Regions from separate parts of the Oceanobacter sp. 3_MG-2023 genome, predicted to be linked through region 2. Evidence: riboswitches for the same ligand, from Rfam matches in the RefSeq annotation. Region 2 holds a riboswitch; the other holds the start of a gene.
The links. Region 2 has a riboswitch for cobalamin ahead of Q8W32_RS01785 (ABC transporter ATP-binding protein). Riboswitches for the same ligand answer to the same signal wherever they lie in the genome.

Region 1 (5,282 bases), on a different contig from region 2:
GTTGGGTTCGTCGCACCAGAACGTGGCGGCAATCCCCACCAGCATCAACGCTGCCATACCGATATAAGACCAGCTCCAGCTGTACCAGTCCGCCAAATACAAGGCTCCGGCTCCGGAAAACAGCAAGGCCACCCGATAACCAAAAATATAACTGGCCGACATGGCACCCTGATACTCATCGTCAACCGCTTCAATCCGGTACGCATCCAGCGCCACATCCTGGGTCGAAGAGGCAAACGCCACCAGGAAAGCAGAGGCCGCAATCCACCATAAATCCGTATGCGGGTCGAGCAGGCTCATCCACAACAAACCGCTGGCAATCCCTGCCTGCCCAACCAGAATCCAGCTGCGTCGCTGCCCAAGCCAACGGCTCAGCAAGGGGATACTGACTCGATCCACGACCGGTGCCCAGAATACCTTGATCGAGTAGGTCATACCGATCCAGGCAAAAAAGCCGATGGTCGTGCGCTCCACTTCCGCATCCCGCAACCAGGCTGTCAGGGTCGAAAACACCAACAAAAATGGCAGCCCGGCACCAAAACCCAACAAGGCAATCGCCAGTACCGGCTTACGGGTGTAAATTTTCCGGGCATCACGCCACCAGCCGAAAAAAGACGTCGAAGTCGTGGCAGAATCCAGGCTGGATTGAACAGAAGAGCGATCCGTTACCTTACGGTCAGACATCAGTCTTTGAAATTCTTGAACGCCAGCGGCATCTCGATGGAATCGTCATTACGAAACAGCGCCATCACCGCTTGCAAATCATCTCGCGCCTTACCTTGTACCCGCACCATCTCTCCCTGAATCGATGCCTGCACTTTTAATTTGCTGTCTTTGACAATCTTGACCATTTTACGAGCCAGGTCCTTGTCGATACCCTGACGCAAGGTCGCGATCATTTTGACCTGCTTGCCTGCACCGGCCAGATCGCCATATTCCAGACAGCTGACCTTGATCTTGCGCTTGATCAAAGAGCTTTCCAGCATGGGTTTCATCTGCTCGATCTGGAATTCCTCATTAGCCGTCAAGGTGACAGCAAAATCTTTTAACTCAAAGCTGGCATTAACCCCTTTAAAATCAAACCGAGTGGACAATTCCCGATTGGCCTGATCAACGGCATTCTGGGCTTCGTGTTTATCCACTTCGGAAACGACATCAAACGATGGCATTGGGCTTCTCCTGTCAATAACCTGTCAATAAATATATACAGTCATAAGCATGGCAATAAGCCGGACTGTATACCTCTGTCAGCACTGAAAAGCAAAAGTCATCCTCCCGCTCTGGCTCCAGCTCATCAAGCGACTTATAATCCTGCCATGACATTATCCATCGGCCTGCTTGGCCTGGGTGCCATTGGCACCGTCATGGCCAGCTACTGGCGTCAGCACCGTCTTTATGTGCTTGGCCGCTCACCACAATCCCCGACAATGGCCACCCCGCCGTTGGAACGTACCCTGCAATACGGGCCAGATATTCGTGCGAGTCATCCTGAATGGCCAGAGACCCTGACTCTGTCACTGCCACCATGGAACCATCAGCGGCTGGACTGGCTGGTGATCACCACCAAAGCCAGTGACACCCTGAATGCCCTGTTACCTTATGCCAGCAAACTGCATCAGGTTGACCGCATTTTGCTGCTACAAAACGGTATGGGCCAGCATGAACAAGTCGCTCACTGGCTCAAAGAACAAGGGCAGAGCTGCGAGCTCTGGCACGGCATCTCCACCGACGGCGCTTACCGCCTGGAAAACAACAGCGTCATATATGCCGGACTGGGTGATGTCTGGATTGGTCTGCCTTCGGCACAGGCAAATGGATTACCGCGACAGATCACCAGCCACTTGCCTCATACCCAGGTTGTCTCGGATATTCTTACACGGCAACGACAAAAGCTGGCAATTAACGCAGTGATCAATCCCCTGACCGCCTGCTACCGCTGCCTCAATGGCGCATTAATCAGCAACCCTGAATACCGTGCGCCGTTACACTCGTTGGCCATCGAAATAGAACAGCTGTATCAACATCAAGGCTGGCCATTACCAGATCAACTGCCAGAGCGGGTAACACAGATTGCCCTGTCGACGGCGGATAACCGCTCATCCAGCCTGCAAGACGTACTGGCCAACCGCCCAACCGAGCTGGATCATATTTGTGGCTATCTCTTGACCCAGGCCAGCGCGGCAAAAATCGATTTGCCCTTAACCCGGGCATTAATGGATCAGCTTAATATCCGCAGCGGCCTCCCCACCTAGGGACGCCCTTCCCTGCTTACAGGCAAACCACAGCCACAGACGGCGCCGGACTCGACGATTTTACTTTGCAATTCTTGACGCCTGCTATTACCACCGCTACTCTGCGCCCAGAATCAGGTGCCCATGGGCTGAATCATTCAGCCTCGGGTTAAACGGGAAGACCGGTGATGTAAAAACATAAACCGGCGCTGCCCCCGCAACGGTGATCGACCCATTCAATAACAGGTTCCTGCCCATACAGGACACTAGCCACTGCCGAGCCAGCCAACAGGCACCGGTGGGAAGGCGTTATGAACGAGCAGCATCTGCTCAGGTCGTCAGCCCGGATACCGGCCTGTTTTTATCAACCGACGTTGCGGAGGGCAGCGGGAGGGATTTGTGCCAATCGCCAATCGCCGCCCCGGCGATGTCTTCCGCCATCTTCGGAAGCAATGATTGCTTGCCTGGTCTGCTCCCCCTGCTCTTGCCGTTATATTCTGACCCGGTACTCAGGACTTCCATGACATTACGTTTGCCCTTCTGGTGTTATGCCTTTCGCAAGCCGTTGTCTTGCCACCTCCAACAGGCAAGGACACCATCGTTGTTGTCGAGCCTGATGTTGAGCCTGTTATTGTCTGCGCCTGCCAGTTTTGCCGATTCGGTAACCCCGACACACAACGATGATACAGACGATACGCCGGTCGCCGATGATGAGCTGGTTGTCTATGGCCATCAAGAACCCGCCGCAGACACCAGCTACCGACTCTACGATCAGCAAGCCCTGGCGGCTGGTTATCAGAACCTGGGGGAATTTCTAAGCCGTATCAACGGCCTGCAGGTGCAATCCCTGGGGGGGCTGGGCGACCCGGTACTGATTTCCATGCAAGGGGCTGATGCCAAACAAACCCGCCTACTGATCGATGGCGTTGACGTAACCACAGGTCAATACGGCCAGTACGATCTTAATGCCATCCCGCTGGCTTCCATTGAGCGAGTCGATGTCCTGACCAGCGGCAGCGATGCCGACGACAATGGCCTGATCAGTGATGAAGCGATCGGCGGTACCATCAACATCGTGACCCGTCGCAGCCCATCCAATACCAGCAGCAGGCCCACCCAACTATCCGCCGCGGCTGGCAGCTACGGTACGGCGACCCTGAATCTGCAACAACCGTTACGGACTCAGCCTCACAGCACTACAGATTTATTGATCGACCACCAACAAAGCGACAACAATTACCGCTACCCGGTGAGCAGCCCGGAAGACACCAGCCAACCAGCCGGACAACAACAAGCACTCAACAATGCCGCCTATCGTCGCGACCGCCTGACACTGAAACATCAGCAACCCGGCCTGTTTGCCAGCCTGTACTGGCAAGATGAATCCAAACAACTGCCACAGTATTATCGCAACTCCTCGAGTAACCGCTCCCGGCTGGACAGCAAGCAACTGGGCGTACAACTGTCGGGCAACTGGGGACAAGATTTTCGTCAGCACTGGCAACTCTGGCACTCGCTGAACCGCCAGGCATTTTACGATCCAACCGCAGTATTCGGTTATGTCGACAGCAACAACCGTTATCGCTACCAACACAGCGAAGCCAAACTTGGCAGCCAGGTACAATGGCACGCCTGGGATTTGGGCAGCAGTATCAAGATAAGCCAGCAGAGCTATCGCAGCCGCTACCTGATTGACAGCGACAGCGGTGATTGTGACTCCCTCAGCAGCCGCTGCGACCAATATTCCTGGCTGCGGCAAGTACAACTGAGTGGTCGGGCACAATGGCAAAACAGCGACAGTACACGCCAGTTCAGTATCAGTAGCAGCCACCACCAGCAAAACAGCCTGTTGCAAACCAGCGCTACCGATAGCAGCGACAGCGACAACACCCATCAGCAGCAGTCCTGGACCTCCGGGTTGGTCAGCCTGAAACAATACTGGCTCAGCGATACCGGCAACGGCCAGCTGCAACTAAGCTGGAAACAGGCACTCAGAATACCCAGTTTGTATGAACGCTTCGGCAACCGCGGCCTGACCCGGGGCAACGACGACCTTCAACCAGAGCAAAGCCAAACACTGTCGTTAAACATCAGCTGGAGCGGAGACTGGCAACAACGCCCCCAGCAGCTCAGCCTCAACCTGTTCCACCGCCAACTGGAAAACGCCATCGTCGCCGTGTATGACCCCTCAACCGGGGCTGGTCGCTATGAAAATACCAGTGATGCCACCATGGCCGGGCTGGAATGGCAGCTGCACAGTCAGCTCAACCGCCCTGTGACCGCAGCACCCGCAACAGAGAGCCTGGGGATGTGGCAATTGCAGCTGGCAGGCAGCCATTACCAAAGCCAGAGCAGCAGCGATATCGTTGGCTTTGATAACAAATACTTGCCCGGCATCTATCACCTGCGGCTGATTGCCGGATTACTCTGGCAATCCTCCATGACCACCCGGCACCACAGTATCGATCTCCATGCCGAGCTGGCTGACGACCTCTACCTCGACCGCTACAACAGCGTACCCGGGGATCAACGTCGCCTCTGGAACATCCATTACGGCTACCAATGGCCAGTGCCATCCAGACCGTCACTACTGCCGACCCACGCCGGTTTGCGGATTAACAACCTGTTTAATCACAGTTTTAACGACTTCAGTGGGCGCCCGGCTCGTGGCCGGGAATGGACACTGTACCTGAGCTACTCGCTTTGAATATTCATATCACCAGCAACCAACAAGTTTGCCAAACGACACCCAAGGAATTTTGTTATGCCTAACCGTCTGCCTGATCACCCAACAACATTATCCCGCACCTGTTTGTCCCCGTTCAGCACCGCCGGACTGCTTCTCTCTGCGACCCTGATGCTGAGTGGCTGTGCCGGTGACGACGACGACGCCCAACCCATTGCAGAAGGAGCCTATGCGGTACAAACCACCGCTGCCGACTACAGCAGTGGCCATGTTGCCATCGGCAATATCACCGGCGACCGCAGCGTCCAGCAACAATTATTCAGCGACACCAACACCAACTACACCATCACCAGCGAAGCCAACTG
Region 2 (5,282 bases):
GCGGGTCTGAGCCGCGATGGAGGCTTCAGAATGGCTGGCTCAGGACTGGTCCGGGCGTTCTTCCCCAACAATAATCGCTTCATACTGGCTGGTGATCTTATCCAGCTTTACCAGTAATGTTTCAGTCACTTCCTGAATATGTGGCACATCCTTACGCTTGTCGGCACTGTCCTGAAACAGTTTGAACGTCGCTTTGGATGCCATCCAGAAGGATGCAGCGGCTTCCAGCGATGCCGCCAGTTGTGGCGTGGTCAGACGGGAATGCATCAACTCACGCAGGGTGTGATCAAACAGCGCAATGGTGGCGTCGAGATCGTAATGGATCCAGTCGTTGTCATAGCCCCAGTAAATAGCCACACAGTTTCTGGCAATTCGTTGGGATAGCATACGCTGTCTGCCTGCGAGGTAGGCCATTTTGGCGATGTTATCGCCTTCATGTTCTGCCTTGCTGCGGGCAATATCATCACAGAGGGCGAGCAAGCGGTCATTATCTTGCATCAGGTTGCCAACCAGATTGAGGTCTGGCTGTGCCAGAATCTGGGGTTGGTGGATATCCCAAATGGCCTGCGTGTTGGCCAACAGCTTCTGCATCGCTTCGTCGTGATCTTCTTTTTTCAGTTGTTCCAGACGCTGGTTAAACAGCATGACGCTCACATCGCGCTGGCTGTGGGCCGAACGAGTACTCACCCCTGCGCCAAGCATCAGATGATCTTTCATCATCCTCTGGCTAAGCATGATCAGACTGCCTGTTATAGCCACAACACTATTGGCTCTGTTAGCGGTGTAGTTGTTCTTTTTAGGTCGTTTGATCCAGAAAAACCAGATCAACACAACAATGAAGATCAGAAGCATTTGAATTCCTCCGCGAATTCTCTTCATGTGCCGTTTGGTCTTGACTACCAGGAGGGCTGGCGTTTGCCAACCTGGAGAAATAACAGTCAGGTGGTTTGATTGCTCTACAATGCAGCAAAAAATGATCTTATCGAAGGCCTGAGTCAATGAATGATTTCATCTGAGGTCATTTCGAACGTTAACTTTTTTTGTGGCCTGCCTTCTATCGCAACATGGCGGTATAGGTCTGATTTTTTGTCTAGTACATGACCGACCCCGGCGCAAAATATCACTTTACATCAGGATGAGTAGGCCTGGATTGTTACATGCACCTGAGATGCTGGAATACCCCGGTTGTTTCTCAGGATGGATGTAATGCCTAGTCTTACATATCTTTACTGTATTTTGATGCTTGTTGTGTCTCTTGTTGGGCAATGGATTTCTTGTCAGAAACCACCTTGCCAGCGCCGATGTATCGATGCCCAAAAGAACCTTTGCTGCTTACAAGGATAGTGGAATTATTCACTGGTCGGCTTAATTTTGTACGAAATGAGTGCTGGGTCTGATTTTGTAATTATCTTTGGGTGATGTGGTATTTTTCTGCTACCAGTAGCTGTAAAGAAGCTTCAAATGTTTGTTTTTTAATTAAAATTTAATAATTTTTATATGTTTTTGTCATATTTTCAGGTTAGTCCGGCTGTTTTATACAGCATCGGAATTAACAGAGTAAGAATTATAATAAGAATAAGACGCCTTTTTGGTTGGTGTTGTCTCGATGTGGGTGTTTTCTGTTGCTGTACTGAGAAGGCAGGGAAATCCTGCCGTGATTGGCGCGGACTGTTTGTGACGAAGCAAGGCGGGATGACCGGTTGCGTCATGAACTGTCAGTGTTGACTGCTATGAGGCGATGTGACGCGCATCGCCATAATGAGTGGTAATGCTGTGACAGGTGATGACAGGTGATGCTGCAAGTGGATGGTAGCTGGCTGAACCCCTGAATCGATTCGCTATCGTATGGTTTTTGCTTTGCTGATATAGTCCGGCGCTATCAAACAGGTGTTGGGCTGCTCTGACGGCTTAACGTAATTGGGAATCCGGTGTGAGTCCGGAACTGTACCCGCAACTGTAATTCTGTGGCCGTGATGGGCCAGGAAAAGTCAGATACCTCCCTGGAATGGTTCTCTGCCCTGTCTCGACTAACGTCGTGTACGGGTGAATGAATGATTCAGTCTCTTGAATTTTGTTCGTGCGGGAAGACACGAACCATCTCCTTTCCCTGTGGATGCACATGTCGGCACGGTGTTGATGGTCTTGCTTCGTACGGCTTACTTTTGTCGGATATCTCCATGGTTGGTTGTTCCGGTCTGGCGGTCAATAAGCTGGTGCTCACGATTGATCAACAGCCGATTCTGAAACAGATCTCTTTTGCGTTAAAGCGTGGCTCGGTACTGGGCGTGCTGGGCCCTAACGGGGCGGGCAAAACCAGTTTGCTGCTGGCGTTGTCCGGTCAGTTGTCTGGTGCCGGTACTGTGTGCTGGCGTGACCAATTGGTCGCGGATTACCGCTTGAGTCAACGGGCGCGGCGGATTGCTGTTGTGCATCAGCTTAATGATACGGTGTTTGCGCTCAGCCTGCGGCAAATGGTACGCATGGGATTATTGCCGCATCAGTCCTGGTTGGGGCGACAGACCCAGGAGGACGACCAATGTATCGAACAAGCGTTAGATCGTGTTGGTCTGGCGACAAAAGCCGATCAGGTGTTTGCCTCTTTGTCTGGTGGCGAACAGCAGCGCGGCTTGATTGCCCGGGCACTGGTGCAACGGGCAGAACTGATTGTTCTCGATGAACCGGTCAATCATCTGGATGTGTATTACCAGCACGATGTGCTGGCTTTGCTGGGGCAATTGGCTCGGGATAACGGCCTGACCGTGGTGATGAGTTTGCACGATCTTAATCTGTCGGCACATTACTGCGACCAGTTGTTGTTATTGGATCATGGCGAACAAGTGGCTTATGGCACACCGTCGCAGGTATTGGAGCCTGGGCGTTTGCAGCAGGTATTTCGTTTGCCTTGTGCGGTACGTCACGATGCCGGAGCGTTGCGGGTCGATTTTTCACCACCAGCACCGATGGCTCAGACCGTCGCACCGACGGGGCAGGATCAAGCCATATGAGATATCGCTGGATAATCCTGATCGCGGTGGCGTTGTTGTCGCCGTTGGCGGCGTTGTTTTTTGGGTCTGCCGACCTGCCTTTTAATACCGTTTGGCGTTGTCTCGCCGGTTTGCCGGTCGATCCTCTGGACCAATTGATCTTTACTGACCTGCGGTTGCCGCGGGTTGCTGCAGGCGTATTGGTTGGTGCTGGATTGGCCATTGCCGGTGCCTCATTACAGAACGTAACCCGTAACGGCCTTGCTGATCCTTATCTGTTTGGTGTAGTCGCCGGTGCCGGCTTGGGGGCCAGTGTGGTCACCGTGTTGATGGGTACGATGCTGTCACAGCAGCCGTTGCTGGCCTGGCTGCTGGGCTGGTTGCCGGTCGGCACGGCCTTGCCGTTGGCCGCGTTTGGTGGTGCCTTGTTTGCGGTGATGCTGGTTCAGGTTCTGGCTATTACTTCGTTCGCCCGCAGTTCCGAGCAGTTGTTGTTGGGCGGGGTGGCGATTTCGTTGATGCTGGGTTCACTCACCCATTTTATTCTGTTTATCGGTGAGCCTTTTGCTGCCAACAAGGTGCTGTTCTGGCTGATGGGCAGCCTGGGGCGGGTTGAAAGCAGTCAATTATGGCTGTTGTTCCCTGTGGTGTTGGTCAGCAGTGGTGTACTGCTGCTGCTTGGGCGTCATTTTGATGCCATGTTGCTGGGGGATGACAACGCTCGCACGCTGGGAGTGGATGCCGTACGCCTACGGGCGCTGGCACTGGTGATCTGTGCTGCCTTGACCGCTGCAGTCGTGGCGTATTGTGGTGGTATCGGTTTTGTTGGCCTGATGATTCCCCATATTGTGCGACGCTGGCTGGGCGTTACGACCCGAACGCTGATCGCAGGCTGTTTGTTGCTCGGCAGTACCTTTCTGGTTTGGGTGGATGTGATTGCCCGTTCGGCAGTCGCCAGCCAGGAAATTCCCATCGGTATTATTACCTCTGCTTTGGGCAGCGTCTTTTTTCTGTTGGTTATGCGTCAGCGGCTGGCCTGATCAGAACTGACTGGAGTTTCGTTTATTTATGCATACGGTTTCTTTTGATATTCCAGCACTCGGACAGGCTGGTCAGGCGCAGATACAACAACGGATTGATCAGAAAACCAAACCTCCGGGGGCGTTGGGGGCGTTGGAAGTACTGGCCGCCCAACTGGCCCAGATCCAGCAACTGGATGGCGGCGACGAGGAAATCCGGATCACCCGGCCAACCATGCTGGTGTTTGCTGCTGACCATGGTATTGCTCGTCATCCCGTCAGTATTGCCCCTCAGGCTGTTACCAGACAAATGGTGCTGAATTTTCTGGCTGGTGGGGCGGCTATCAACTGCTTTTGTCAATCCAGTGATATGGCCTTGCAAGTGATTGATGCCGGAGTGATTCAGCCGCTGGAAGCTGATCATCGGTCACTGTTACGGCGTCGGGTTGGCCTGGGTAGTGCCGATTTTTCGGCCCAGCCAGCCATGACGGCAGAGCAGTACCAGCGCGCGTTATACCTGGGTGCAGACGTGGCCCGCGAGGTGATTGCCCAAGGCAGTAATGTGCTGGGGCTGGGTGAGATGGGTATTGGGAATACCAGCTCCGCCTCCGCGTTACTGGCACTGGCAGAAAACCTGGCAGTCGAGCAAGTCATTGGCCGGGGGACGGGCATTAATGATGATCAGCTGTTGCTCAAGAGTGAACTGGTGGGCCGGGGTGTGCAGCGGGTTCGGGCAGCGTATGCCGATGCCAGTCCGGCGGTTGCATTGCAGGAAGTGGGTGGTTTTGAAATCGTCCAGATCGTTGGAGCCATACTGGCGGCGGCGGCGCAACGGACGGTCATTCTGGTGGATGGCTTTATTGTCACGGTTGCAGCGCTACTGGCCTGTCGGATGGAACCCGGCTGTCGGGACTATATGGTGTTCTGCCATCATTCTGCGGAACCGGCACATCGTTTGGCGCTGCAGGCCCTGGAAGCCAACCCCTTGCTGGATCTTGGGCTGAGACTGGGAGAAGGCACCGGCGCCGCTTTGGCATTACCCTTGTTGCGGGCCGCGGCAGGTTTTTATAACCAGATGGCCAGCTTTGCCAGCGCCGGGGTCGAGGTCTGATGTCGAGTCTTCTGATGCAGTTACGCCAGCATTGGCAGTTATTACAGTTGGCAATCGGGTTTTTGACCCGATTGCCAATGAGTAGTCAGTTGCTATATAGCCCTGACAGAATGCACAGTGCCTTGGGTTACTTTCCGTTGGTGGGGTGGCTGCTGGGGTTGTTATTGA

Region 1: linked by a shared signal. The riboswitch ahead of Q8W32_RS04850 (TonB-dependent receptor) and the one ahead of Q8W32_RS01785 (ABC transporter ATP-binding protein) in region 2 are both predicted to bind cobalamin.

What each region holds. Positions count from the first base shown of each region.
Region 1 covers NZ_JAUYVX010000004.1:36,974-42,255, reverse strand. Annotated here, with positions in the region: gene Q8W32_RS04865 (AmpG family muropeptide MFS transporter) at 1-684, opposite strand, end outside; gene Q8W32_RS04860 (YajQ family cyclic di-GMP-binding protein) at 684-1,169, opposite strand; gene Q8W32_RS04855 (ketopantoate reductase family protein) at 1,317-2,252, shown strand; cobalamin riboswitch at 2,351-2,605, shown strand; gene Q8W32_RS04850 (TonB-dependent receptor) at 2,752-4,938, shown strand; gene Q8W32_RS04845 (hypothetical protein) at 4,996-5,282, shown strand, end outside.
Region 2 covers NZ_JAUYVX010000001.1:398,855-404,136, reverse strand. Annotated here, with positions in the region: gene Q8W32_RS01790 (type IV pili methyl-accepting chemotaxis transducer N-terminal domain-containing protein) at 40-852, opposite strand; cobalamin riboswitch at 1,869-2,019, shown strand; gene Q8W32_RS01785 (ABC transporter ATP-binding protein) at 2,178-3,005, shown strand; gene Q8W32_RS01780 (iron ABC transporter permease) at 3,002-4,024, shown strand; gene cobT (nicotinate-nucleotide--dimethylbenzimidazole phosphoribosyltransferase) at 4,053-5,114, shown strand; gene cobS (adenosylcobinamide-GDP ribazoletransferase) at 5,114-5,282, shown strand, end outside.